Regions from separate parts of the Streptomyces sp. NPDC003720 genome, predicted to be linked through region 4. Evidence: riboswitches for the same ligand, from Rfam matches in the RefSeq annotation. Region 4 holds a riboswitch; each other region holds the start of a gene.
The links. A riboswitch is a leader RNA that binds a small molecule or an ion and turns the genes downstream of it on or off. The one in region 4 is predicted to bind cyclic di-AMP.
Positions count from the first base shown of each region.

Region 1 (6,920 bases), on a different contig from region 4:
CGCGCCTCGTTCCGCCGGGGTCGCGGTACGGGGCGCGGCCGTGCCGTGCGCCGGGGTCAGGCGACCGCCGCGATGCGCATCTTGATGTCGTCCGGCGACAGCGCGCCCTTCGCCGTGACGTGGTCCCCGGAGGACTCGCCGCGCAGCCGGCGGCCGATCCACGGCACCAGGTACTCGCGGGCCCAGTGGACGTCGTCCCGGCGGATCTCCAGGGTGCCCCTGGGCGGGAGCGGCGGCCAGACCTGCTCCGGGTCGGCCGGGATCTCCAGGCCGAGGGCCTGCCCGGCGCGCAGCGCCACGCGCGTGTGCCCCTCGGGCGAGAGGTGCAGGCGGTCGCTGTCCCAGGCCCTGCGGTCCTGGACGGACTTCAGGGACCACAGGTCGAGCACCGGGCAGCCGTACCGGTCGGCGATGGCGCGGACATGCCCGTTGTAGGTGGCGATCTTGCCGCGCAGGTGCTTGAGCACCGGCACGCCCCGGGTGTCGAAGCCGGTCGTCACCATCACCGTGCCCGCGGCGGCCGCGAGGGCGGCGATGGCCCGCTCGAAGCGCTCGGCCACCTCGTCGGGGTCGGTGCCGGGCCGGATGATGTCGTTGCCGCCCGCGCAGAAGGAGACGAGGTCGGGGGCGAGTTGGACGGCCTTCGGGAGCTGGTGCTCGACGATCTGGTCGAGCAGTTTCCCGCGGACCGCGAGGTTGGTGTACTGGAAGTCGCCCTCGGGCCGCCGGTCGGCGAGCAGGACCGCGAAGCGGTCGGCCCAGCCCACGAACGCCCCGTCGGGCCCGGGGTCGCCGACGCCCTCGGTGAAGCTGTCCCCCACCGCTACGTACGACCCGATCACTGCACTGTTGTCACTCTTCGAATCGTCTGCCACGTCGGACCATGATTCACCTTCGGATGTGACCTACGCGACCGTAGGCAGGGGTTGACGATCGGTGAGATGAGACACCCTTAAAGAGTTTGCCAACCCAGGAATACGGCGGGTACGGGGCCGGTCCGGACGTACCGAAGGCCGGACCCGGGGATCGGGGGTCCGGCCTTCGGAGGCTGTCCGGCAGGTGGCCGCCGGGAGCGTGTCGCTGAGCGCGGGTGGCTCAGAGGGCGACGCCGTGCGAGCGGAGGTAGCCGACGGGGTCCACGTCCGAGCCGTAGTCCGGCGTGGTGCGGATCTCGAAGTGCAGGTGCGGGCCGGTCACGTTGCCGGTGGCGCCGGACAGGCCGATCTGCCGGCCCGGGGTCACCGTCTGGCCGGCCGACACCGAGAGCTGGGAGAGGTGGGCGTACTGGGCGTAGTAGCCGTCGTTCAGCTTGATGACGACCTGGTTGCCGTACGCGCCGCCCCAGCCGGCGGAGACGACGGTGCCCGCGCCGACGGCCTTGAGGGAGGTGCCGGTGGGGACGACGAAGTCGACGCCGGTGTGGTAGCCGCTGGACCACATGCTGCCGGCGACGTGGTAGGCGGTGCCGACGGTGGGGACGGCGACCGGGAGGGTGTAGCCGGTGGCGGGGGCGGCTTCGGCGGCCTTGGTGACCTGGGCCACCGGAGACGCCTGGAGGACGGGGGCGGCCGGGGCGGTCATCGCCGGGGACTCGGCCCGGGCGCCCGAAGGCTGCGCGGACCGCGCGGGGGCGGGGGCCTCGGTGCGGGTCGGGGCGGCGGCCTTCTTGCCGAGCGACAGCTTCAGACCGGGGTGGATCAGCGCCGGGTTCTCGCCGACGGCCTGCCGGTTGTCGGCGTAGAGCCGGTGCCAGCCACCGCTCACATGCTGCTCGCCGGCGATCCCGGCCAGGCAGTCGCCGGGCTTCACCGTGTAGGTGTGCACGCCGGGGGCCTGCTGGGTGGCCGCCGCGGCCTTTCCGGCCGCCGTCTTCCCGGCGGACTGCACGGTCTTTCCGGGGGTGGACTGAGCGGTGGCGGCGTGCGCTCCGGTGGCGCCCAGCAGGGGCAGGGCCAGTGCGGCGCCGCCGGTTCCGGCGGCGGCGATGGAGCGGGTGAAACGCCGAGACTTGGGACGGCGGTGCTTACCCTTCGCGGGCATGACGCATTCCTCTCCGGCGCCTGCGGGGTGAGCTGTCGGGTTCGGGCTGGAGCTGCCCGGCCGCGCGGTGCGCGGCTTCACCCCGAGCCTGTCGCGGAGACCGGGACAGGCGAGTCGTACCTGGTGGGTCCCCCGCTCCTGCCGTGCACGGGTCATGTGTGCGGGACTCCGGGCGGCGGCAGGATTCGGCGTTCCGTCCGGATTGGTGGCGAACGTAAGCGAGCGGGACGCGCGGAAACAAGCGGCCGATTCCCGGCGTTCACGCCCCAGAAGATCCAAAAGGGAAATTCGCGGTCACCGTGCGTGAATTCCCGTCCGCTCCGCCGATCGAATTCCCGGTTTCCGTCCAGGAATTAGGTGAACATGACGAACAGCGGACGGTCACGGTTATGACGCTCCTCACGCACCGCTCCCCAGCGGCCATTACTCCGGGCCGAGTTGCGACGAAGGCGTCAATTCGGGCAGAGGAATCATATGCGGCGCAGTCGGACTACTACCGCATCCAGGTCACCGCGCAGTCCGGTCGGCAGTCCATGGTGCAGCAGCACCGCACCGCGGTGCACTTCGCCCGTTTCGCAGCATTCGTACGATGCCGTGGGGTCGAGTCCGCGCAGCCGTACGCGCGGCACCGGCTCCCCGTAGCTCTGCGCCTGGAGGCACGCCAGGACCACCGTCTCGTCCCCGAGCACGTACTGGACGGCGCTCAGGCCGCCCGTCGGGGGCCGCAGCCGGTACAGCTCGCCGCGCTGGACGAGCGGCCTGATCTCCTTGTAGAGGGCCACCCACTCCCGGGCCTCGGCCAGCTCCTCCTCGGACCACGCGGTGAGGTCGCCGCCTATCCCGAGGACGCCCGCCATGGCGCTGACGAAACGGAAGCGCAGGGAGCTGGTCCTGCCGTTGAGCTGGTTGTTCGGGCTGTCGGTGACCCAGGCGGCCATCACGCGCGCGGGATGGATCTGACTGAAGCCGTGCTGGATGGCGAGCCGGTCCAGCGGGTCGGTGTTGTCGGAGGTCCACACCTGGTCGGTGCGGCTCAGCACACCGAGGTCGATCCGGCCGCCGCCGCCCGAGCAGGACTCGAAGGCGACGTGGGGGTGGGCGGCGCGCAGCCGGTCCAGCAGGGCGTACAGCGCGCGGACGTGGTCGACCCACAGACGCTGCGGATACGGCTCGCCCGGCCAGCCGGCGTCGGTGAAGCAGCGGTTGAAGTCCCACTTCACGTAGTCGATCGGCGCGCCGGACAGCAGGGCGTCCAGACGCTCCCACAGGTACTCCTGGACGTCCTCGCGGGCGAGGTTGAGGACGAGCTGGTTGCGCAGTTCCGTCCGCCTGCGGCCCCGCTGGTGCTGCACCCAGTCGGGGTGGGCGCGGTACAGGTCGCTGTCCGGGTTGACCATCTCGGGCTCGACCCAGACGCCGAACCGCATGCCGAGGCCGTGCACCTGGTCGGCCAGGGGCTTGAGGCCGTGCGGGAACCGGTCGGGGTTGGGGGTCCAGTCGCCGAGTCCGGCCCGGTCGCTGGTGCGGGCGCCGAACCAGCCGTCGTCGACGACGAACAGTTCGACGCCGATGCCGGCCGCCCGCCGGGCGAGCGCGGCCTGCTGCTCCTCGGAGATGTCGAAGAACGTCGCCTCCCAGGAGTTGAACAGCACCGGCCGGTCCCGGTCGGCGTCCGGGATCACGTGTGCGCGCTGGTAGGCGTGCCAGGTCCGGCTGGCCCCGCCGAATCCGCCGTCGCTCCACAGGCCCGCGAAGACGGGGGTGGTGTACGACTCCCCCGGTTCCAGGAGCAGCAGGCCGGAGTCGTCGTGGCCGGCCCCGCCGGTGATCTGCACGCGTGCGTCGGGGAGTTGGGCGACGGCGATCCGCCAGGAGCCGGACCAGCCGAGCGCGCAGCCGTAGACCTCCCCGCGTTCCTCGGTGGCGTCGGTGTCGAGGGCGACCCAGGGCAGGTGCTGGTGGCCGGTGTGGCCGCGGCGGCTGCCGATGACCTTCTCGCCGTGGGTGAGCGGAGCGCGGGTGAGCAGGGACTCGGCGGCCCAGCGGCCGTGGAGCTGGGACAGCCGCCAGCCGTCGCGGTCGGGCAGGGTCCAGGCGGCGGCGTCGGCGCGCAGCAGTTCCACCCGCGTCTGCCCGCCGTTGTCGAGGGTGACCCGGCGCTCCACCACGTCGCCGCGCATCCGGTAGTGCAGGGTGACCGCCAGTCCGTCGTCGTCGAAGCGCAGCCGCAGCTCCGCGCCGTCTCCCGCCTCGTCCCGCTCGCACTCGTACGACACGAAGCGCCATTCGGTGCCGCGCCGCTCGCCGGTGCGGACGCTGAGCGCGGGGCGGACGAAGCGGGGGCCGCCCTCGACGGGGTACTCCTCGCGGCCGTCGAGCGGGGACTCGAAGGGCCGGTAGCCGGGCAGCGGGCTCAGGGCCAGGGCCTCGGCGTCGGGGAGCGTGATGCGGGGCCCCCAGTGGAGGTGGATCAGCTCGTGCGCCTCGGTCAGGTGCAGGGCATAGCTGCTGGTGGGCCCCGACAGGAGCCAGGTGCGTCCGTTCTCGGCGATGTCCACCATCGAGACCTCACAGGTGTCAACAGATCCGCTCAGGTGCGCACATCATCGGGGCCCGTGCGCGCCCCTGGCAACGCCTGTGGACAACTCGTTGCCCGAGGTGATCGATGTCGTATCGTCGTCGGAGCGCCCGCCGGCGAGCCGAGCCGACGGGTTCCGACCGGGAGGAGCCCCCGTGACGCAGCAGGTCCCGTCGACCGAGCCGGAGCTGGCCGGAGTGCGCAATTTCCGTGACGTGGGCGGACTGCCGACCGAGGACGGCCGGCGGGTGCGGCAGGGGGTCCTGTTCCGTAGCGGTCACCTCGCGCACGCGACGGAGGAGGACGCGGCGTTCCTCGCCTCCCTGGGCCTGCACACGGTGTTCGACTTCCGCAACGCGGCCGACCAGAAGCTGGAGGGCCCGGACGTCGCCCTCCCGGGCGTGCGGAACGTGAACCTGCCGCTGAGCGACCCGGCGGACGGCGCCGAGTTCTGGAAGATGGTCCGGGACGGCGACCTCGACCAGCTGCGCGACATCCTCGCGGACGGCAGGGCCGCCGCCCGGATGGTCGCCTCCTACCGGACGATCGTCACCGAGCGCACCGCCGAGCACTCCCGGGTGCTGCACTCGCTCGCCGAGGACAGCGTCCCCGCGCTGATGCACTGCGCCGCGGGCAAGGACCGGGCGGGCATCTCCATAGCGGTGACCCTGCTCGCGGTGGGCGTGGAGCGCGACGCGGTCGTCGCCGACTACCTCGAGTCCAACGCCAAGCACCGCCGCTACAAGGTGCGACGCAACGGCAGCCCCGACTCCGCGTACACCCCCGAGGTGATGGAGCTGCTCAGCCCGCTCTTCGACGCGCGCGCGGAGTATCTGCAGGCGGCGTTCGGGAGCATCGAGGAGACCTGGGGCGGCTTCGACGCGTACTTCGAGCAGGGGCTCGCACTCACCTCGGCCACCCGTGAGCGGCTGCGGGAGCGCCTGCTCGACTGACGTCCGTCAGCTCTTGGCGCCCACCGCGAACAGCAGGTAGAGGAACGCGGCGAACAGGTGGCCCACGGCGATGTAGATGATCAGCCGGATCCACAGGGAGCGGGGGAACTTGGTCTCGTAGTCGCTCATGGCAGCTCTCCGGTCAGCGGGCCCAGGCACAGTGCGGCCGTGGGGCTCTGCAGCAGGGTGTGGACGAACAGCAGTTCCACGCCGTCCTGGTCCTCGGCGGCCAGGCGGTGCGGGGTGAGGGAGTCGAAGTGCGCGCTGTCGCCGGGGCCGAGCAGATGCGCGGTGTCCCCGAGGCGCAGCCGCAGCCGCCCCTTGAGCACGTGCAGCCATTCCTCGCCGGGATGGACGCGCACGATGTCGCCCTGCGCGCCGTACGGCACCCGGACGCGCAACGCCTGCATACCCCGGCCGGACGCGCCGGCCTGGAAGTAGGTCCAGCCGCCCGCCCGGGTGGGCTCCATGTCGGCGGCGCGCACGATGGCGTCCCGGTCGGCGACCCGCTCGCCCAGCAGTTCGGAGACGGTCGTACCGTAGGTACGGGCGAGCGCGAGCAGCATCGGCAGCGACGGCTGGCGCCCGCCGGTCTCCAGCCGGGAGAGGTGGGCGGGCGAGAGCCCGGCGGTGCGGGCCGCCGCCTCCAGGGTGAGGCCGGCGCGCCGGCGCAGGTCCCGGAGCTGCGGCGCCACGGCGGGCAGCAGGTCGTCGCCCTCGCCCGCCGGTGGCGAGGCTTCTGAGGCGTTCATGCCTCCATTGAGCCCCAGGTTTGCCTCTGCGGCAAATTTCTTGCCTCAGAGACAAACCCGTCCTCCGGCCGGCTCTACCGGTTGCCCACCGCCTGCTTGATCAGCGTCTTCCCGAAGTCCCACATCAGTCCGCCGCCGTTGTGCGCATCGTCCATGACGGCGGTGAAGGCGGCGACGAACCGGTCCACGTCGGCCTCGTCGATGATCAGCGGCGGGATGAGCTTGATCACCTCCAGGTGGTCGCCGGACACCTGCGTGAGGATGTGGTGGCGCTGCAGCAGCGGGACGACGACCATCTGCGCGAACAGGCCCTTGCGGGCGGCCTGCAGCATGGTCCAGCGGCCGCGCAGCTTCAGCGAGGAGGGCCGCCCGAACTCGATGCCGATCATCAGGCCCCGGCCGCGCACGTCCGCGAGCAGCTCGTACCGGTCGATCAGCGCGGTGAGCCGCGACTTCAGCAGCTCGCCGGTGGTCCGCACCCCGGCCACGATCTGCTCGTTCTCCATGACCGACAGCACGGCGAGCCCGGCGGCCATGGCCTGGGCGTTGGAGCCGAAGCTGGCCGAGTGGACCAGCACGCGGTCCATGGACGAGTAG
Region 1 covers NZ_JBIANZ010000005.1:230,416-237,335, reverse strand. Annotated here, with positions in the region: gene ACFYU0_RS15630 (SGNH/GDSL hydrolase family protein) at 57-842, opposite strand; gene ACFYU0_RS15625 (peptidoglycan DD-metalloendopeptidase family protein) at 1,096-2,040, opposite strand; cyclic di-AMP (ydaO/yuaA leader) riboswitch at 2,045-2,241, opposite strand; gene ACFYU0_RS15620 (alpha-galactosidase) at 2,511-4,601, opposite strand; gene ACFYU0_RS15615 (tyrosine-protein phosphatase) at 4,774-5,571, shown strand; gene ACFYU0_RS15610 (DUF6126 family protein) at 5,578-5,700, opposite strand; gene ACFYU0_RS15605 (XRE family transcriptional regulator) at 5,697-6,323, opposite strand; gene ACFYU0_RS15600 (aspartate aminotransferase family protein) at 6,398-6,920, opposite strand, start outside.
Region 1: another riboswitch for cyclic di-AMP. It lies ahead of ACFYU0_RS15625 (peptidoglycan DD-metalloendopeptidase family protein); the one in region 4 lies ahead of ACFYU0_RS30495 (transglycosylase SLT domain-containing protein).

Region 2 (6,920 bases), on a different contig from region 4:
CTCGCGGCCGGCGCCCCGGGCAAGCGCTTCATCCTGCCGGGGGCGCGGGTGGTGCTGGAGCAGCCCGCGCTGGCCGAGCCGGCCCACGGGCAGCCGAGCGACCTCCTCATCCAGGCCGGGGAACTGACCCGGGCACGGGCGCTGCTGGAGGAACTGCTGGTCCGGCACACCGGGCGCACGCCGGAGCAGGTCGGCCGGGACCTGGAGCGCGACCTGGTGCTGGACGCGCCGGGCGCGCTGGCGTACGGCCTGGTGGACGGCGTCGTGCCGAGCCGCAAGGCCGGTCCCGGCGCGGAGCGGGCGAGGTGACCCGCCGTGCTGCCGCCCGAGCTGCCGCCGCTGCCCGCGCTGACCAGGGCCGAGGGTGAGCTGATCGACCGTTACCTGGAGGCGGCCGACCTGCTCGGCCGGATCAACCCGGCGCGACCGGGAGACACCTACAGCGGGCTGCGCGCGGCGCAGGCCCTGGTGCGCAAGGCCGCCGAGCTGCGCGACGCGCTCGCCCTGATGCACCGGCGGGGCGAGACGGAGCTGCACGGGGACACGCTGGCACGGGCGCTGAGGGTGCTCGACGGCGAGCGCCGTACCGCGCGCGTCGTGCTCCCGCCCGATGGCGTGGGCTGACCCGGACGCCGGTTCCCGCGCCGGGTGGACCCGGTCGTCGACGGTCCGCCCGGCGTCGAGTTGAAACGGCCCGAACGACGTACCCCCGGCCGGAGTATCTCCGGGCTTTTTTTCTGACCCTCCGACTTGCGCGATCGGCCGCTCGGGGACCTGCCCGGAGGTGCTTCGTCCCAGGTCCGGGGCTACGCGCGGGAGTTGACGACGACTCGAACAGAGCAGTGTCCACCCGAACGGGTGAGTGGTGAGTAACGCCACAAATCCCCGGTTCCGTTGGGATTTTCGGACACCTGTGAGTGAAGATCCCTGTCTGACGACAAGCCCCCGCCACCGCGGCGGGGCGATCCGTGCGGACGCCGAGTCCTGCCGCCGCCCGGATGACCGGTCGACAGGAGTGGATCGGCAGGAGTGGAGGACCCAGGCAAGACGGGTCGCCGGGACGGACGTTCGTCGCAGACGGACGGTCGTGCCGAGCAGCCCTTGGGGTGAAGCCGCGGCAACGCGGCCGGGCCACTTCGCCAGCCCGAATCCGACAGGTCATCCTTCACAGGCGGCTGACGAAGGGTTGCGCATGACTGCGCTGAATCGTGTCCCGTCGATGATGGCCCGGGCCGGCACGGCCTCGGCTCTTACGCTTGCCGCGGTGGGCGGCTCCATCGCAGTGCCCGGCCTGGCCAACGAGGCCTCGGCCGCCACTCTGGCGACGAAGGCCCTGCACATCGCCGCCTCCAAGAAGGGCTCGCCTTACCAGTACGGGGCAACCGGTCCGCGCCGGTTCGACTGCTCGGGTCTGACGCTCTACTCGTTCAAGAAGGCGGGCAAGAAGCTGCCGCGCACGGCGGCCCAGCAGTACAACAGGACCCGCCATATCTCCGCCGGCCACCGCCGGGCCGGCGACCTGGTCTTCTTCCACTCCGGTTCCAGCGTTTACCACGTCGGCATCTACGCCGGGAAGGGCAAGATCTGGCACGCCCCGAAGACAGGGGCCGTGGTCCGGCTCGAGAAGATCTGGACCCGCAGCGTCTGGTACGGCCGGGTCAGCTGACCCCGCCCAGCCCCGGAACGGCTCCAGCAGCGGGGCCGCTCCCCCTGACCGTCGGCGCCGTCCCGGCGTCCGCCTGAAGCACGCGGGCGGCCCCGGGGCGGCGCAGCCGCGTCCGGGGCCCGTGCGGCACCGCGGGACGGCCCCGGGGCCGCGCACCGGGCCCCGGTTCGCCGGCTTTCAGGGAGGCTCCTCAGGGTTCCTGCTGTCCGGCCGCGGTGAGCCGCTCCCCCTGGTGGGTCCACGGCAGTTCGATCGACACCGTCTTGCCGCCCTCGCGGGTGGGCCGGACGCGGAGCCTGCCACCGCACTCGGCGGTGAGCCAGCGGATGATGACCATGCCCCGCCCGTTGTCCTGCTGGACGGCGGCGGGCAGTCTTTTGGGGAAGCGCGGATGACTGTCCGTGACGCCGATGCGCAGGCGTTCGTCACGGTCGAGCGCGATGTCGACCGTGAAGGTGGGTGACTGGCCGAAGGTGTGCTGCACGGCGTTGGTGGCGAGTTCGGAGACGATGAGGCGCACGGTGTCGGCCACTTCGGTGTCCGACGGCAGGCCCCACTCCGCGAGGGTGCTCAGTACGTAGGAACGGGCCGCGGAGACCGAGGCGGGATCGCTCGGCAGAGTGACGGATGCTTCCAGGTGGTCTGCCATGGCGACGTCGTCCCTTTCCCACGGGACCGCGGTCCGACGAGGAGCGGATGGTTCGAGTACGGTCCCGGACTGGTGCTTCGCCGTCAGACTGCCACCACCGGGCCGGTCAGGGGAGCGATCCACCAAGATATGCATATATCTGTCGCCCGAAGCGGTGAACTCTGCGACGCGCAACCGTATCCGGGCGGCCCGGAAGGAGTAAGGAGTTCCCATGCAGAACGGTCCCGCGGTGCGCCGCCGCAAACTGGGCGCCGAACTGCGCGCGCTGCGCACCGGGGCCGGGCTCACCAGTGGCGAGGCGGCCCTCCTGGTGGGCTGGCACCAGTCGAAGGTGAGCCGCATCGAGACCGGCGCCAGCGGGGTGAGACCGGCCGACGTGCGGTTACTCCTCGACGCCTACGAGGTGCGGGACCGGCAACTGCGCGACATGCTGCTGATGCTGACGGGCACGGAGGACGCGGGCGGCCGCAACCGCTGGTGGCACGCCTACCGGGGCGTCCTGCCGCCCACCTACCGCGACTTCATCAGCCTGGAGTCGCAGGCGAGCGGGATGCGCACCCTGGAGACCACGGTGGTTCCCGGCCTTCTGCAGACGCCCGAATACGCTCGCGCGGTGACCCGCGCGGCGGTGGAGGGCGTCGACGAGGAGCGGCTGGACGCGCTGGTGGAGGTGCGGCTGGCGAGGCAGGACGTGCTCCGGTCCGAGCCGCCGCTGGAGCTGACCGCGGTGCTGGACGAGGCGGTGCTGCGGCGCGAGGTGGGCGGTCCCGAGGTGATGGCGCGGCAACTGGAACGGCTGGTGGAGGCCGCTCGGCTGCCCCAAGTACGGCTCCAGGTACTGCCGTTCGCGGCGGGGGCGCATGTCGGCCTCACCGGGCCTTTCGTTATCTTCTCATTTCCGAGCACTTCTGATCTGGACGTAGTTGTTCTCGACCAGTTGACGAGTAGCCTCTACCTGGAACGGAAAGAAGACCTCATGGCCTATGCCGAGGCCTTCGACACCCTTCAGTTCCACGCCCTTTCACCCGAGGAATCGTTGGACTACATCGCCGGGATAGGTGACGGCGCGTAAGGAGGCACCATGACAGCTCTGCCTCGGAACGTCCCAGCCAGTACCGATCTGCACGACGTGCGGTGGCTGCGCAGCAGCTACAGCACCGGAGCGAACAACTGCGTGGAGACGGCCCGGCCGCACTCCGGCCCGTGCGCCGGACTGCTCGCCGTGCGCGACTCCAAGGCCCCCGCGGGACCCGCGCTGCTCTTCTCCCCCGGGAGCTGGGCGGGCTTCGTGGCCGCGCTCCGGTGACCGGGCCGGACCCGGCCTGAGAACCGGCCGGCGGACCGACCCCTACTGATCAGATCCGATCACTTTCGCCAGATGTGCGGCCGTGTCACGCCGACTCATGGTCGCGCCTCGCGAATCACACGTACAGCGCGTTCGATCTCGGCCCCGGACAGGTCCGCGCGGGCGGTCAGCCGCAGCCGTGAGATGCCGTCGGGCACGGAAGGAGGACGGAAGCAGCCCACGGCCAGGCCTGCCGTACGGCAGTCGGCCGCCCAGCGCACGGCCTGCTCCGGGGACGGAGCCCGCACGGAGACCACCGCGGCGTCCGGTCGCACCGCCTCCAGACCCGCGGCGGTCAGCCGTGCGTGCAGTTCGGCGGCGACCGCGCGGGCCCGCTCCGCCCGCGCCGGCTCGCGCCGCAGCAGCCGCAGCGCCGCGAGCGCGGCGCCCACGGCGGCGGGGGCCAGACCCGTGTCGAAGATGAAGGTGCGGGCCGCGTTGACCAGATGGGCGATGACCCGGGCCGGGCCGAGGACCACACCGCCCTGGCTGCCCAGCGACTTCGACAGCGTGGCGGTGACGACCACGTCGTCGGCGCCCGCCAGTCCGGCCGCGTACGGGGCGCCCCGGCCGCCGTCGCCCAGCACGCCGAGCCCGTGCGCGTCGTCAAGGACCAGCCCGGCGCCGTGCTCGCGGCACGCCTCGGCCAGTGCGGCCAGCGGCGCCGCGTCGCCGTCGACGGAGAACACCGTGTCGGAGACGGCGATCGCCGGACCGGGATGCGTGCCGAGCGCCTTGCGCGCGGCCTGCGGATCGGCGTGCCCGACCACCTGGGTGGCGCCCCGGGCGAGCCGGCAGCCGTCGATGAGCGAGGCGTGGTTGCCCGCGTCGGACACGATCAGGGACCCGTGCGGGCCCAGCGCGGTGACCGCGGCCAGGTTGGCGGCGTAGCCGGAGGAGAACACCAGGGCCGCCTCGAAGCCGCAGAAGTCGGCCAGTTCCCGCTCCAGCTCGGTGTGCAGCTCGGTGGTGCCGGTGACCAGCCGGGACCCGGTGGCCCCGCCGCCCCAGACGCGGGCGGCCGCGGCGGCCCCCTCGGCGACCTCCGGATGGTGGGCGAGACCCAGGTAGTCGTTGCTCGCCAGGTCCAGCAGCGGCGAGTCGGCCGGACGCGGGCGCAGGGTCCGTACGAGTCCGGCGCGGCGGCGCGCCTCGGCCTGCTCGTCGATCCAGCCGAACGCCATGGGTCCTCCGAGGCTTTTGTAGGTAGCGGACAGACACTAGCCGTACGGCCGCCCGCCCATGGTGTGGCAATACCCACACGGTGAACCGTCTCCGTTGTGCAAACTCTCCTTGGCCCGAGGCGGTCCCGTAGGACAGGATCGTGCCTCATGGACCTGCTGAACACGCTGGTGGACAAGGGGCTTCGGCGCGAGACGCCGACCCGCGACGAGGCTCTCGCCGTGCTCGCCACCTCCGACGACGACCTGCTCGATGTGGTGGCCGCGGCCGGCAAGGTGCGCCGGCACTGGTTCGGCCGGCGCGTGAAACTCAACTATCTGGTCAACCTCAAGTCCGGCCTGTGCCCCGAGGACTGCTCCTACTGCTCCCAGCGGCTCGGCTCCACCGCCGGCATCCTCAAGTACACCTGGCTCAAGCCCGGCGAGGCCTCCGAGGCCGCCGCCGCGGGCCTGGCGGGCGGCGCCAAGCGGGTCTGCCTGGTGGCGTCCGGGCGCGGCCCCACGGACCGGGACGTGGACCGGGTCTCCGAGACCATCCGGACCATCAAGGACCAGCACGAGAACGTCGAGGTGTGCGCCTGTCTCGGCCTGCTCTCCGACGGCCAGGCCGAGCGGCTGCGCGAGGCGGGCGCGGACGCCTACAACCACAACCTGAACACCTCCGAGGCCACGTACGGGGACATCACCACCACCCACACGTACGCCGACCGGGTGGACACGGTGAACAAGGCGCACGCGGCCGGGCTGTCCGCCTGCTCCGGGCTGATCGCCGGTATGGGTGAGAGCGACGAGGACCTGGTGGACGTCGTGTTCTCGCTGCGCGAGCTCGACCCCGACTCCGTTCCGGTGAACTTCCTGATCCCGTTCGAGGGAACCCCGCTCGCCAAGGAGTGGAACCTCACCCCGCAGCGCTGTCTGCGCATCCTCGCCATGGTCCGCTTCGTCTGCCCGGACGCCGAGGTGCGCATCGCGGGCGGCCGCGAGGTCCATCTGCGCACCATGCAGCCCCTGGCCCTGAACCTGGCCAACTCCATTTTCCTGGGCGACTACCTGACCAGCGAGGGCCAGGCGGGCAAGGCCGACCTGGAGATGATCGCGGACGCCGGGTTCGAGGTGGAGGGCGCCGAGCAGGTGACCCTGCCCGAGCACCGGGCGGCGGCCGCGGGCGGCTGCGGCTCCCACGAGGGCGCCGGGTGCGGATCGCGGGCGGAGGCCGGCTGCGGCTCGCACGCGGAGGCCGGCTGCGGCTCGCACGAGGGCGGTGGCGTCTGCGGTACGGCGCCCGCGCCGGAGCCGGCGGCGAACGAGGCGCGCACCGATCTCGTCGCCGTGCGCCGCCGGGGCGCCGGAACGGATCTCGCGCCCAATGCCTGACCTGCCCGGCCTGAGCGTGCCCGAGCTGCTGGAGCTGGACCGCCGGCACGTGTGGCATCCGTACGGTCCGATGCCCGGGCGCGGCGAACCGCTCGTCGTGGAGTCGGCGAGCGGGGTCCGGCTGCGCCCGGCCGACGGTTCGGGCGAGCTGGTCGACGGCATGTCCTCCTGGTGGTCGGCGATCCACGGCTACAACCACCCCGTCCTCAACGAGGCGGCCCGTGAGCAGCTCGGGCGGATGAGCCACGTCATGTTCGGCGGGCTCACGCACGAGCCCGCCGTCCGGCTCGCGAAGCTCCTTGTCGACATGTCTCCAGAGGGACTCGAGCACGTGTTCCTCGCCGACTCCGGCTCGGTGTCGGTCGAGGTCGCGGTGAAGATGTGCCTGCAGTACTGGCGTTCGCTCGGCCGCCCGGCCAAGCAGCGGCTGCTGACCTGGCGCGGCGGCTACCACGGGGACACCTGGAACCCGATGTCGGTGTGCGACCCCGACGGCGGGATGCACGGCCTGTGGGCCGGTGTGCTGCCGCGCCAGGTGTTCGCGGACGCCCCGCCGGCCGAGTACGAGGAGTCGTATGCGCTGCGGTTGCGGGAGCTGATCGGGCGGCACGCCGACGAACTGGCCGCGGTGATCGTGGAACCGGTGGTGCAGGGGGCCGGCGGGATGCGGTTCCACTCCCCCGCGTACCTGCGGGTGCTGCGCGA
Region 2 covers NZ_JBIANZ010000001.1:114,538-121,457, reverse strand. Annotated here, with positions in the region: gene ACFYU0_RS00610 (ATP-dependent Clp protease proteolytic subunit) at 1-309, shown strand, start outside; gene ACFYU0_RS00605 (hypothetical protein) at 316-624, shown strand; cyclic di-AMP (ydaO/yuaA leader) riboswitch at 966-1,189, shown strand; gene ACFYU0_RS00600 (C40 family peptidase) at 1,193-1,666, shown strand; gene ACFYU0_RS00595 (ATP-binding protein) at 1,857-2,315, opposite strand; gene ACFYU0_RS00590 (helix-turn-helix transcriptional regulator) at 2,527-3,387, shown strand; gene ACFYU0_RS00585 (DUF397 domain-containing protein) at 3,397-3,621, shown strand; gene ACFYU0_RS00580 (8-amino-7-oxononanoate synthase) at 3,717-4,844, opposite strand; gene bioB (biotin synthase BioB) at 4,992-6,215, shown strand; gene ACFYU0_RS00570 (adenosylmethionine--8-amino-7-oxononanoate transaminase) at 6,208-6,920, shown strand, end outside.
Region 2: another riboswitch for cyclic di-AMP. It lies ahead of ACFYU0_RS00600 (C40 family peptidase); the one in region 4 lies ahead of ACFYU0_RS30495 (transglycosylase SLT domain-containing protein).

Region 3 (6,920 bases), on a different contig from region 4:
GGCCCCCGAATCACGGCCGAATGCCCGTTTCCGGCCTCCCTGAAACCGGCCGACGATTGTCGCGCCCGCGTACCGCCGGGTACAGTCGCCGCACTGCTCTGGCAGCCACCGTTGTCGAGGCGAAAGAGAAGTTGGTGAACGACCGTCACCCGTCGGGGACCATGACCACCCCGACCCCGGCTTCCGACGCCTCCACCGGGCACTACGCGTACGGAACGCAGGAAGCCCAGTACGACGACCTCACCACGTACGGCGGCTACGACGCCACCGGTTTCACGGCCGGCACCGCCGGGACCGGCGCCTTCGCCGCCGACCCGCTGTTCGGCAGCCTCCCGGGCGACGAGCAGCACACGGGCGCCTACGACAGCACGCAGTGGCAGACCGGCACGGGCCAGTTCACGCAGTACGACCCGTACGCGGCCCAGCACCAGGCCTACGACACGGGCTCGTACGACACCACCGCCTGGACGGTCCCCGCGCAGGCCACGGGCAACGACGTCAGCGGCCAGTGGGACGCGAACACCTGGCTGCAGCACGACCAGTCCGCCGGCGCCGACCACACCCAGCAGTGGCAGTGGGGCACCCAGACCTATGACACCGGCGTGTACGACGCCACGCAGTGGAACTCCGACGGCACGTCCGTGCAGCACGACCAGCTCGGAACACCGCACGAGCAGCTCGCCGCGCCGCACGACCATCCCGCCGAGCCGTTCGAGCAGGCCGCCGAGACGGGCGAGTTCGGTCAGTACGCCGAGAGTGCCGAGTACGCCGAGGCCGGCGAGTACGCGGGCAGCGGCGAGTACACCGGTGCCGCCGAGTTCGGTGAGTACGCGGAGGCCGCCGAGTACGAGGAAGCGGCCGCCGGGAGCGGCGAGCCGGGCGATACGGGCGAGCTGCCCGTCGTACCGGCTCTGCTCGACGACCAGGAGGAGTCCGCTCCGATCCCCGCTCCTCGCGCGGGCTCCCGCAGCGCGTCGCGTTCCCGTCGCCGTACACCGCCCAAGCGCTCCGCGCTGCTGACCATCGCGGTGCCGTCGGCCTGTGTGATGGGCGTCGCCGGCATCGCCGCCGCCTCCGTCGGCGGCCTGACCGACGACGGCAAGGAGACCTCGACCACCGCGTCGGACGCGCAGTCGGTCAAGCCCTCCGTCGCCAACAGCAAGCTGGACAGCCAGCTCAGGACCCTCTCCGCGGGCGCCGACGACTTCGCCGACCGGGCCAGCCGGACGCAGGAACGCATCGACCTCAAGACCCAGCAGGAACTGCAGAAGAAGAAGGCCGCCGCCGAGGCCGCGCTCAAGGAGCGGCTGCGGCCCAAGTTCGCGATCCCGGTCGCCCAGAAGGGGCTCAGCGCCTACTTCGGCCAGGCGGGCGTGAACTGGATGTCCGTCCACACGGGCATCGACTTCCCGGTGTCGTACGGCACCACGGTGATGGCCGCGACCGACGGCGTCGTCTCCACCAAGTGGAACAGCGCCTACGGCAACATGATGATCGTGACGGCGAAGGACGGCACGGAGACCTGGTACTGCCACCTCTCCAGCTACCGCGTCGCCTCCGGTACGGAGGTCAAGGCCGGCCAGCCGGTCGCCTACTCCGGCAACTCCGGCAACTCCACCGGCCCGCACCTGCACTTCGAGGTCCGGCCGGCCGGCGGGGCGGCCATAGACCCACTGCCGTGGCTGCGCAGCCACGGGCTGGACCCGAACTGAGCCTCGAAGCAACCGGAGAATGACGTGAGCCCCGCCCGGCCGGCGGGGCTCCTGTCGTCCTGGGCTGCCCGACGGGTGGCCTAGAGCTTCTCGACGGGCGCGTACCGCAGCAGCAGCCGCTTCGGCTTGGTGTCGCCGAAGTCGATCGTCGCCTCCGCGTTGCCGCCGGTGCCCTTGACCCCGACGACCGTGCCGAGACCGAACTGGTCGTGCGTGACCCGGTCCCCCACGGCCAGGGCGACCACGGGCTTCTCGGCCGAGCGCCGGGTGGCGAACCCGGACGCGCCCGACGCCGCGGAACGGGAGCGGGAGGAGGACAGCGACGCGGCGACCCCGGCAGCGGGTCCGGAGGACATCGGCGCCGCCCCTCCGGTCCGCTTCCACTCCAGGTGGGCGGTCGGGATCTCCTCCAGGAAGCGGGAGGGCGGGTTGTACGACGGCTGGCCCCAGGCGCTGCGCATCGCCGACCGGGTGAGGTAGAGCCGCTCCCGCGCGCGGGTGATGCCCACGTACGCCAGGCGCCGCTCCTCCTCCAGTTCCTTGGTCTGGCCGAGGGCGCGCATGTGCGGGAAGACGCCGTCCTCCATGCCGGTCAGGAAGACGACCGGGAACTCCAGGCCCTTGGCGGTGTGCAGGGTCATCAGGGTGATGACGCCGTCGCCGTCCTCCTCGTCCGGGATCTGGTCCGAGTCGGCGACCAGCGCGACCTGCTCCAGGAAGTCGGCGAGCGTGCCCGCCTCGCCCTCCGCGCGCTCCTGCTCGAACTCCAGCGCCACCGCCGCGAGTTCCTGGAGGTTCTCGATGCGGGTCTCGTCCTGCGGGTCGGTGGAGTTCTGCAACTCGGCCAGGTAACCGGTGCGTTCGAGTATGGCCTCCAGCACGGTGGCCGGTCCGGCGCCGGACTCCACGACGGTCCGCAGGTCCTCCATCAGCGTGTTGAACCGCTTGACCGCGTTGGTGGAGCGCGCGGCCATTCCGTAGGCCTCGTCCACGCGCTTGAGTGCCTGCGGGAAGCTGATCTTCTCGCGCTGGGAGAGGGCGTCGATCATCGCCTCGGCCCGGTCGCCGATGCCGCGCTTGGGCACGTTGAGGATGCGGCGCAGCGGCACCGAGTCCTCGGGGTTGGCGAGGACACGCAGGTAGGCGAGGACGTCCCGGACCTCCTTGCGCTCGTAGAAGCGGACGCCGCCGACGACCTTGTACGGCAGGCCGACGCGGATGAAGATCTCTTCGAAGACACGGGACTGCGCGTTGGTGCGGTAGAAGACGGCGACGTCCCCGGCCTTCGCCTCGCCCGCGTCGGTGAGGCGGTCTATCTCCTCGGCGACGAACTGGGCCTCGTCGTGCTCGGTGTCGGCGACGTAACCGGTGATCCGCGCGCCCTGGCCGGCGTTGGTCCACAGGTTCTTCGGGCGGCGGGACTCGTTGCGTTCGATGACCGCGTTGGCGGCGGACAGGATGGTCTGCGTGGAGCGGTAGTTCTGCTCCAGCAGGATCGTCGTCGCGTTCGGGTAGTCCTCCTCGAACTGGAGGATGTTGCGGATCGTCGCGCCGCGGAAGGCGTAGATCGACTGGTCCGCGTCACCCACCACGCACAGCTCGGCGGGCGGCAGGTCCGACTCGCCGGGCGGCACGTCCTCGTCGTGCTGCCCGGTGCCCACCAGCTCCCGGACCAGGGCGTACTGGGCGTGGTTGGTGTCCTGGTACTCGTCGACCATGACGTGCCGGAAGCGGCGGCGGTAGTGCTCCGCGACGTCCGGGAAGGCGCGCAGCAGGTTGACCGTCGTCATGATCAGGTCGTCGAAGTCCAGCGCGTTCGCCTCGCGCAGCCGCGACTGGTAGAGCGCGTACGCCTGGGCGAGGGTCTTCTCGAAGCCGTCGGTGGCCTGGGCGGCGAAGTCCTCCTCGTCGATCAGCTCGTTCTTGAGGTTGCTGATCTTGGCGCTGAAGGACTTCGGCGGGTAGCGCTTAGGGTCGAGGTCGAGGTCGCGGCAGACCAGGGCCATCAGGCGCTTGGAGTCGGCCGCGTCGTAGATCGAGAAGGACGACGTGAAGCCGAGTCTCTTGGACTCGCGGCGCAGGATGCGCACGCACGCGCTGTGGAAGGTCATCACCCACATCGCGCCGGCGCGCGGGCCGACGAGCTGCTCGACCCGCTCCTTCATCTCGCCCGCGGCCTTGTTGGTGAAGGTGATCGCGAGGATCTGGCCGGGGTGCACGTTCCGCGCGGCGAGCAGGTGGGCGATGCGGTGGGTGAGCACGCGGGTCTTGCCCGAGCCTGCGCCGGCCACGATGAGCAGCGGAGAGCCGGCGTGGACCACCGCGGCGCGCTGGTTGTCGTTCAGCCCCCGGAGCAGCGCGTCCGGGTCGGTCACGGGACGCGGGGCGCCGTCGCGGTAGTGCGCGTCCCGGTCCGGCGGCACGTCGAACTTCCCGCCGAACAGATCGTCCGGAAGGGGCTCCGGAGCGTGATCGTCCTCGGGCGGCGGCGGGGGCTCCTCCGCGTGCCCACGAGGGGCCTGGAGGTCCGCCAGGAAGCTGTCGTCAAAGAGGCTGCTCATCGCTCTACGAGTCTAGGGGGCCGCACCGACAACCGGTCCCGGCACCGGAAAACCGGCGGCCGTGAGGTCGGCGACAGGACCCGCGTCGAGCGCGCCGGCCGGCGTGCCGCGGACCCGGCCGGACTCCTCACCCTGCGAGATCGCCTTGTCACGCCTGTATGAAACCGGCCCCGGGTCACGGAAATGTATCGGACATATGGCACAGCAACCTTCACAGGAGTCACACGAGTTGGCTAGGTTTCCGTCAGGCCGCACGACCCCTACCGGCGAACCTCGCCGGGCCGCGCGGCCTCCGCCGAGTCCGGTGCGCCCTTCACGGCGGCCGGAGCCGGGGACCCACCGATCCTGGGGTGAATCGGCCGACTCCCGCCCGGGAAGACGCCGTAGGGCAACCCTTCCGAACCACCCGCCCGAACCCGACAGCTAACCCGGTAGGCGGCACGTTGGAAGGAGTCGCCAGCCTTGGCGTCGCACCGCAAGCCGGGTCCCCCGGGGACCCGCGGGACGGGCATCCGCACCCCCGTCCTGGCCACCGCCGCCCTCACCTCCGTGGCCGTCCTGTCCCAGACGGCCGCGTCCGCCTCGGCCTCCGCCCCCTCCGCGGGCGACGGCAGGCCGAGCCTGGAGGAGGTCGAGAAGAAGATCGACGAGCTGTACCGCAGGGCGGACCCGGACGAGGAGCCCGCGGCCGTGCAGCGGGCTCGCGCCGAGGCCCCGCGCGCGGAGGCCGTCCGGCGCCCGGGACTGTTCACGAAGGCCCGCGAGGGGCTGGCTCCGTTCGCCGCCGCTCCGGAGCCGGCCGGTTCGCTCCTCGCGGAGTTCCCGGAGGACCACTTCGCCCAGAACCGGCTGATGCACCGGCTGGCCTCCCGGGTGAAGGGCGCCGCCGAGCGCAAGGCCCCCAGGGCTCACGAGGCGCCGGCGACCGCCGCACCGTACGACGTGAGGACGGCCAAGGCGGCCGTCCAGCACAAACTCGTCACCGCGCGCGGGCTGCTGATCCGGCTGACGGCTTCGGCCGCGGAACCGATGCCGGCACCGGCTCCACTCCAGGCCCCGGCCTCCACCACGGATCCGTTGGCGGTCCAGGCCCCGGCTTCGACCGCGGGTCCGATTCTCGATGCGATCCCCACTCCGGACCCGCTGCTCGAGGCGCCCCCGGCTCCGGACCCGCTACTCGATGCGATCCCGGCTCCGGACCCGGCTCAGGCCTTCGCTTCGGCACCGGCCGCCGGCCCGGTCCTGGCTCCTCCGGTCCTTGCTTCTCCGGTCCCGGCCCAGGCGCCGGAGCGGACGCGGTCCGCAGCGCGGCGGCCGAGCACTCCGCCCGTCGTACCGCACGCCCCCGTCACCAAGGCAGAGAGGGCGATCGCCTTCGCCCGTGCCCAGATCGGCAAGCCGTACGTCTCCGGCGCCAGCGGGCCCGGCTCGTACGACTGCTCCGGCCTGACCCAGGCCGCCTGGAAGGCCGCCGGCGTCGCCCTGCCGCGTGCCGCGCGGGACCAGGCCGCCATGGGCACCGCCGTCCCGCTCGACGAAGCGCGCCCCGGCGACCTGGTCTTCTTCCACCACGACAGCAGCCATGTGGGCCTGTGCACGGGCGACGGGACGATGATCCACGCCCCGCGCCCCGGTGCGTACGTGCGCGAGGAGCCGGTGCACCTGGCGGGCGAGTCGGTGGTCCACCGGGTGGTGCGGCCGGCCTGACGGTGCTCTTTTCGGGCTCCACGCGCGCGTGCCCCGCGAGCGCGGGCGGCTCCGCTCCCTAGGTCGTGTCCGCAAAGTCGCGTCGTTCGCCCGCAGGGCGGGCGTCGCGGCGTCCGGTGCGTGCTCTGGGGGTCCCCCCGGCCGAAGGCTGGGGGAGTGCCGGTCGGATGCCCTCGTACTGGGTGTACTCGGGCTTTCGGCCGGTGCGGCGAGAGTGCGTGCCGGGCGTCGTGACGCAGACGCGACTTTGCGGACACGGCCTAGCATCGGGCTCATGCCCATGCCCCGCTTCTCCGGTGTGCGTACGTGGTGGGCGGGGCGTCCGCCGGCGGCGGGGGCGGCCGTCATGGCGAGCGGCATCGTGTCGGTGGCCCTGCATCTGACCGGTGCCGAGACGGTGTCGCTCGTCTTCCTGTGGCTGGGCTGCCTCGCCTGGGCGGCGCTCGCCGCCGACTTCACCGTGCGGCTGGTGACGCAGCGGCCGCGGTGGATGGCCGAGGCGAAGAGCCCCGGCGCGCTCACCGCCGTGGCCGCCACGACCGTGCTCGGCACCCGGCTCTCGCTGCTCGGCCGGCAGACCCTGGCCGAGGCCGCCCTGGCACTGGCGGTTGTGCTGTGGCCGGTGCTGCTGCTTCTCGTCGTACGGCACTGGGAGCGGCGCATGCCGGGGGCGGTGTTCCTGTGTTGCGTGGCCACACAGGGGCTCGCGGTGCTGGCGGCCACCCTGGCCGCGGCGGAGACGACGGCCTGGCTCGCGCGCGCCGCGCTGGTGCTGTTCTGGCTAGGCCTGGTCCTCTACTGCCTGGCGCTGGCGCGCTTCGATCCGCGTCAGGTGCTGGAGGGCGCCGGCGACCACTGGATCGTGGGCGGGGCGCTCGCCATCTCGGCGCTGGCCGGGGCGAAGCTGCTGGCCGCCGACAGTGCGCGGCTGTACCTGTGG
Region 3 covers NZ_JBIANZ010000008.1:74,485-81,404, reverse strand. Annotated here, with positions in the region: gene ACFYU0_RS22550 (M23 family metallopeptidase) at 135-1,712, shown strand; gene pcrA (DNA helicase PcrA) at 1,793-4,273, opposite strand; cyclic di-AMP (ydaO/yuaA leader) riboswitch at 4,557-4,728, shown strand; gene ACFYU0_RS22540 (C40 family peptidase) at 4,736-5,980, shown strand; gene ACFYU0_RS22535 (tellurite resistance/C4-dicarboxylate transporter family protein) at 6,261-6,920, shown strand, end outside.
Region 3: another riboswitch for cyclic di-AMP. It lies ahead of ACFYU0_RS22540 (C40 family peptidase); the one in region 4 lies ahead of ACFYU0_RS30495 (transglycosylase SLT domain-containing protein).

Region 4 (6,920 bases):
TGACGGGCCGGCCGGCCCCCCGGGTGCGGCCGCTCCTGGCCGCGCTCGGCTGCACGGGGCTCGCGGTGTGCGGGCAGGGGGCGCAGGTCTACGACGCCGGCACCGAACGCCTGCTGTGGTCGGTGCGGCTGGACCGGGAACTGGCCGAGACCGCGCTCGGCAAGATCGAGGCCGAGGTGGGGCAGGTCTTCGCGGCCGTCGACCAGGACGGCGTGGACGGCCTCACGCTGATCGAACCGGGTTACCTGATGCCCCACCCGACCCTGCCCGCGGTGCGGGTCGACCGGCGCGACGACCTGTGGCGCGAGCCCATCAGCAAGGTGCTGCTGCGCCATCACACGCTGTCGGACGACGAGTTGGCGGCGACCGCGCGGGCGGCGGTGGGGTCGCTGGCCACGGTCACCATGTCCGGGCCGGGCACGGTGGAGCTCCAGCCGTGCGGCGTCACCAAGGCGACCGGACTCGCGCTGGCGGCCGGCCGTCTCGGGGTCCCCGCCGAACGGGCCCTGGCCTTCGGCGACATGCCCAACGACATCCCCATGTTCGCCTGGGCGGGCCGCGGGGTCGCCATGGCGAACGCCCACCCCGAACTCAAGGCGGTCGCGGACGAGGTCACGACGTCGAACGAGGACGACGGCGTCGCCGTCGTCCTCGAAGGACTGTTCCCGGCCGGCTGACCGGGACGCGGGCAGCGGCCCGCGGCGGGCGCCGGTCAGGTGGCGCCACGCCGCGGTGCCGGTCAGTAGGCGCCGTTGACGTTGTCGATCGACCCGTAGCGGGCGGCCGCGTAGTTGCAGGCGGCGGTGATGTTCGCGACCGGGTCGTAGGGGTCGAACGCCGTTCCGGCCACGTGGTAGGTGTTGAAGGTCGGGTCGATCACCTGGAGCAGGCCCTTGGACGGGATGCCCTTGGCCGCGTTGGAGTCCCACAGGTTGATGGCGCGCGGGTTGCCCGAGGACTCGCGCATGATGTTGCGGTGGATGCCGTTGTAGGTGCCCGGGATGTGCTTCTCCGCCATGATCGCGAGGGACTCGCGGATCCAGCCGTCGAGGTTGTTCGGGTACCCGGCGAGGGTGGTGCCGGCCGAGCCGGCGGAGTCGGCCGCGAAGGCGCTGGTGGCGCCGACGACCGGAAGGGCGAGCACGGCGGCGCCGGTGCCGAGGACCGCGAGCTTGCGGGCGAGGCGGTTCGTGCGGACGCGGCGGGGCTGAGCGGCTGCAGGCATGGCCAAGTTCCTCTCCGTCGCCTGCGAGGTGAGCTGTCGGGTTCGGGCGGGGAGGTGCCCGGCCGTGCCGCCCGAGGCGGCACGGCTTCACCCCTTGCCGTTCCGGTGACGACACGTGTCGTCCGGTCCGGCGAACTTACCTGGGTCCCCCGCTCCTGCCGTACGAATGAGTTCGTCGATGGGTGGTGCCGGGCGGCGGCAGGATTCGGCGTTCCGCTCGACTGGCCGGGAACGTATGCGAGAGCACATGTCCGGAACAAGTGTCGGATTCACGTAAAGACCAAGTTGACCTTGTTCTGTTCCGTTTTGGGTACTTGATCCTTTGCGACTGCCAATGCTCAACTCGCTGATGTGGCGCGGAAAAACGGGTGGTGGCCGGGCGTGGCGGGCCGGCCGGGGCGCGTGACCCAATTCACGAAATAGCAAAGTATTCCAAATCAGACATGGGGGATTTGGGCTCGAGGGCAGGCGAGTGGGGAACGCTCCGCGGGATGCCTTGTGGCCGATTTCCTGCGCGTCACGAAAGGCGTATTAATGCGCCTAATGTCCGTATTATCGGGTGGTCGACACTGTGCCGATCATGGTCCGATGCCGTCCGTGCCGGACCGGTGGCCGCCCTCGGTGATCGAAACAGGACCGGATACGCTGACTTGAGTGAGGGCAGCGACCTATCGACAAACCGCGTAATCGCCAGCAGACACCAGCAGACAGGAGACCCCTCGTGACCGTCGTCGGGCCGTTCGGGCTGAGCGTGCGGGACCAGGCTCTGGAAGCCGATGTCCAGGCCGGATTGACGGCTGTCGAGGAAGGCTTGCTCGAGGCCACCAAGAGCGAGGTCCCGTTCATCACGGAGGCCGCGCAGCACCTCGTCCGGGCCGGCGGGAAGCGGTTCCGGCCGCTCCTCGTGATGCTCGCGGCGCAGTTCGGGGACCCGTACGCCCCCGGTGTGGTGCCGTCGGCCGTGGTCGTGGAGCTGACCCACCTGGCCACGCTGTACCACGACGACGTCATGGACGAGGCGTCCGTGCGGCGCGGGGTGGAGAGCGCCAACACGCGCTGGGGCAACTCCGTCGCCGTCCTGACCGGTGACTTCCTCTTCGCCCGCGCCTCCCAGATCCTCGCCGACCTCGGACCCGAGGCGGTCCGGGTCCAGGCCCTCGCGTTCGAGCGGCTGGTCACCGGGCAGATCCTGGAGACCGCGGGCCCCTCGGACGGCCGCGACCCGGTCGACCACTACCTGGACGTGCTGGGCGGCAAGACCGGCTCCCTGGTGGCGGTCTCCTGCCGGTTCGGCGCGATGATGTCCGGCGCCGACGAGACGGTCGTCGACGTGCTCACCCAGTACGGCGAGCGGCTCGGGGTCGCCTTCCAGCTCGCCGACGACGTCCTGGACATCGCCTCCGACTCGCACGAGTCGGGCAAGACCCCGGGGACCGACCTGCGCGAGGGCATCCCGACGCTGCCCGTGCTCCGGCTGCGCGAGCGCGCCGCCCGGCTGGGCCTGCCCGAGGACGTCGCGCTGTGCGAGCTGCTCGACTCCGACCTCGGGGACGACGCCCGGCTCGAGGAGGCGCTGACCGCGCTGCGCGCGCACCCCGCGCTGGAGCAGGCGCGCCGCGACACCGTGCGCTACGCCGAGGAGGCGCGCGCCGCGCTGGCCCCGCTGCCGGAGTGCGACTCCAAGGCGGCGCTGCTCGAACTGTGCGACGCGGTGGTGCACCGGGCCGGCTGAGGCCCCTGACGCCGGCCGAGGGCGGTGTCTCCCGCGTGACCCCTACGGGTCGGGGGAGGCGCCGCCCTCCGGTGTCATACCCCAGGCGTACACGGAGTTGGTGCCACGGTCTGACGCTTCCTCACGGCCGATTTGGTCATATGGAAACCACGGAAATCACCACTCCTCACCGATTCGGGTGAGAATGGCGGCTCAGGTGGACCAGTGTGGGGCAGCCGCCGCCGACGACGGAGGTAAGGCACAGATGGCACCGTACGAATCCGACGACGCAACGGGCGCCGAGCGCGACGAGGACCTGCCCACCGGACGCCGCAAGGCCGCCCGGTACGTGGTCCCGGTCGCGGTGGTGGGGGTCGCGGCGGCCACGATCGGGCTGGTCCCGGCGCTCGCCGACTCCGGTGACCCCGACCTGCCGAAGATCACCGCACAGCAGCTCATCGACAAGATCGCCAAGTCGGACGTGCAGCAGCTCTCCGGCACGGTGAAGGTCAGCACCGACCTCGGCCTGCCTGACCTCGGCGGTCTGGAGAGCGGCCTGATGTCCGGGGCGGCGGGCGGCGGCGACGGCTCCTCCGCGGACCCGCAGTCCAAGCTGACCGAGCTGGTCTCCGGCACCCACACGCTCCGCGTGGCCGCCGACGGGCCGGACCGGCAGAAGCTGTCGCTGCTGGAGAGCGGCTCCGAGTACAGCGTCGTCCACGACGGCAAGGACGTCTGGGGCTACGACAGCAAGAGCAACGAGGTCTACCACTCGGCCGCCGCCGAGTCCGGTGGGCGGCACCGGGCCGAGCAGCCGCCGGCCACGCCGAAGAACTTCGCCGACGAGGCCCTGAAGGCGGTCGACGACACCACGTCCGTGACCGTCGACGGCACCGCGCAGGTCGCCGGACGCGACGCCTACAAGCTGCTGATCAAGCCCAGGCAGTCCGGCACCACGGTCGGCGCCGTCAGCATCGCCGTGGACGCGAAGACCGGCATGCCGCTGAAGTTCACGCTCACCCCGAGGAGCGGCGGCGCCGCCGTGCTCGACGCGGGCTTCACCCAGGTCTCCTTCGGCAAGCCGGCCGCCTCCACCTTCGACTTCACCCCGCCCAAGGGCGCGAAGGTCACCGAGGGGAAGGAAAGCGGCAAGGGCCGGGCGCCGGAGCACGCCCCCCAGGGCGGCGAGCACCTCGCCAAGGGCCTGAACGGCGCCACCGTGCTCGGCAAGGGCTGGACGTCGGTCGCCACCTTCGACACCGGCGGCAAGGGCGGCGCGCCGTCCGGCGACCAGGGCGGTGCGCTCGGCGGCTTCCTCGGCTCGCTCGGCGACCAGGTCTCCGGCGAGTTCGGCAAGGGCACGGTGTTCTCCACCCGCCTGGTCAACGCCCTGATCACCGACGACGGCAAGGTGTACGCCGGTGCGGTGACCAAGGACGCCCTGGTGAAGGCGGCGAACACGGGGAAGTGATCCTTCCCGGGGCACGTGCGGGCAGCGGACAGGGAGACCGAGGGGGAGCCGATGGACGAACCGTCCGCCGCGGGGCGTGACCGGGAGGACGCGACGGAGCACGTCATCGCCACGCGCGGCCTCACCAAGCGCTACCGCGGCGGACAGCTCGCCGTCGACGGTCTCGACCTGACCGTCCCGGCGGGCAGCGTCTTCGGCTTCCTCGGCCCGAACGGCTCCGGCAAGACCACCACCATCCGCATGCTGATGGGCCTGATCGAGCCGACCTCGGGCACGGCCCGCGTCCTGGGCCGGCCCATGCCCCGGTCCGCCCGCGCCGTCCTGCCCCGCGTCGGCGCCTTGATCGAGGGCCCGGCCCTGTACGGCTTCCTCTCCGGCCGGGACAACCTGCTTCGCTACGACGCCGCCGACCCGACCGCCGATCCGCGCACCCGGCGCGCTCGCGTCGCGGCCGCCCTGGACCGGGTGGGCCTGACGGCCGCGGCGGGCAAGAAGGCGAGGGCGTACTCGCTCGGCATGAAGCAGCGCCTGGGCCTGGCCTCCGCCCTGCTCCAGCCGCGCGGACTGCTCGTGCTGGACGAGCCCACCAACGGGCTCGACCCGCAGGGCATGCGGGAGATCCGCGCCCTGGTGAAGGAACTGGCGTCCGACGGCACGACCGTGTTCCTGTCCTCCCACCTCCTCGACGAGATCGAGCAGGTGTGCACGCACGCGGCGGTGATGGCGCGGGGCCGGCTGATCACCCAGGGCGCCGTCGCCGACCTGGCCGCCGGGGCGCGCGGCCGGCTGGCGGTGAGCACCCCGGACCCGGCCGAGGCGGCCCGGGTGCTGAAGGAGCAGGGCGTCGCGGACGTCGTCGCCGACGGTGACCGGGTGACCGGGGAGCCGCCCGAGCGGGACCTCGCGGAGCTGAACGCGGCCCTGGTCGCCGCGGGCGTCCGGGTGCGGGGCTTCACCCTCGAACGGGCCTCCCTGGAGGACGCGTTCGTGGCACTGACCGGGGAGGGCTTCGATGTCGCGGGCTGAGGCGGTCGGGGCGCCGGCCGGGCGCCGGCCGAGCCCGCTGTGGACGTTCGGACTGCTGCGCAGCGAACTGGTCACCACCCTGCGCCGCTGGCGTACGCTCGCGCTGCTCGCGGTGCTGGCGGCGGTGCCGGTGCTGGTCGGGATCGCGGTGCGGATCGAGACGCGGGGCGGCCCGGGGGCGGACGGCGGCAGCGGCGGGCCGGCGTTCATGGCCCAGATCACCAACAACGGCCTGTTCCTGGTGTTCACGGCGCTGGCCGCGACCCTGCCCTTCTTCCTGCCGATGGCGGTCGGCGTGGTCGCGGGCGACTCGATCGCCGGTGAGGCCGGCGCCGGCACCCTGCGCTATCTGCTGGTCGCCCCGGCCGGCCGCACCCGCCTGCTGCTCGTCAAGTACGCGACCGTCATGGCCTTCTGCCTGCTCGCGACCCTGGTCGTGGCCGTGTCCGCGCTGGCCGTCGGCGCGCTGCTGTTCCCGCTCGGCGACCTCACGACCATCTCCGGCACGAGCATCACCTTCACCGAGGGCCTCGGCCGGGCGCTGCTGATCGCGCTGGTCGTCGCCGCCTCACTGGTCGGCGTCGCGGCGCTCGGACTGTTCGTGTCCACCCTGACCAACAGCGGCATCGCGGCGATGGCGACCACCGTGGGCCTGCTCATCACCGTGCAGATCCTCGACCAGATACCCCAGTTGCACGCGCTGCGGCCGTACTTCTTCTCCCACTACTGGCTGTCCTTCGCCGACCTGATGCGCGACCCCGTGTACTGGGACGACCTGGTGCGGAACCTCGGGCTCCAGGCGCTGTACGCGGCCGTGTTCGGCTCGGCGGCCTGGGCGCGGTTCACGACGAAGGACATCAGCGTCTAGGCCGGCTCAGGCCTCCTGGTACGGGAAGCGGGCGAGCGGCGCCTCCCGCGCGAAGAACGACTTCGCGCGCGTGAGCGCGTCGGCGTCCCCCGCCACGTCCCCGGGCGCGCTGCCGCTGCCGAGCAGCACACCGCCGAAGCGCATCCCCAGGTAGGCGGCCGAGTTGCGGAGCGTGCCGACGAGCGGGTCGGCGACCGACGGCTCCCGGTCCGCCCGGGCCGAGACGCCCCACAGGGTGCGTCCGGCCATCGTCGCCTTGAAGTCGATGCCCGGAGTGCGCAGCCAGCCCGACCAGTGGTCCAGGTACCGCTTGGTCTGGCCGGAGACCGAGTACCAGTACAGCGGTGAGGCGATCACCAGGTCCGTGGCCGCGAGCGTGGCGTCCAGCAGCAGACCGGCCGGGCTGTCGGCGGGCGGCCGTACGTGGTCGGTGTCGTGCCGCAGGTCCGTGAAGTCGGGCAGCGGGTGGTCGATGAGGCGGATCCAGTGCTGCTCGACGTCGGCGGGGAGCTGTTCGGCGGCCGCGCGGGCCAGCAGCTCGGTGTTGCCGTCGGGCCGGGCACTGCCCAGGACGAAGAGGAAGCGGCGACTCATGAGTCCCCCGTAGTGGTCGATGTCG
Region 4 covers NZ_JBIANZ010000012.1:136,692-143,611, forward strand. Annotated here, with positions in the region: gene ACFYU0_RS30490 (Cof-type HAD-IIB family hydrolase) at 1-677, shown strand, start outside; gene ACFYU0_RS30495 (transglycosylase SLT domain-containing protein) at 740-1,225, opposite strand; cyclic di-AMP (ydaO/yuaA leader) riboswitch at 1,229-1,413, opposite strand; gene ACFYU0_RS30500 (polyprenyl synthetase family protein) at 1,947-2,957, shown strand; gene ACFYU0_RS30505 (outer membrane lipoprotein carrier protein LolA) at 3,202-4,407, shown strand; gene ACFYU0_RS30510 (ABC transporter ATP-binding protein) at 4,459-5,433, shown strand; gene ACFYU0_RS30515 (ABC transporter permease) at 5,420-6,301, shown strand; gene ACFYU0_RS30520 (flavodoxin family protein) at 6,308-6,895, opposite strand.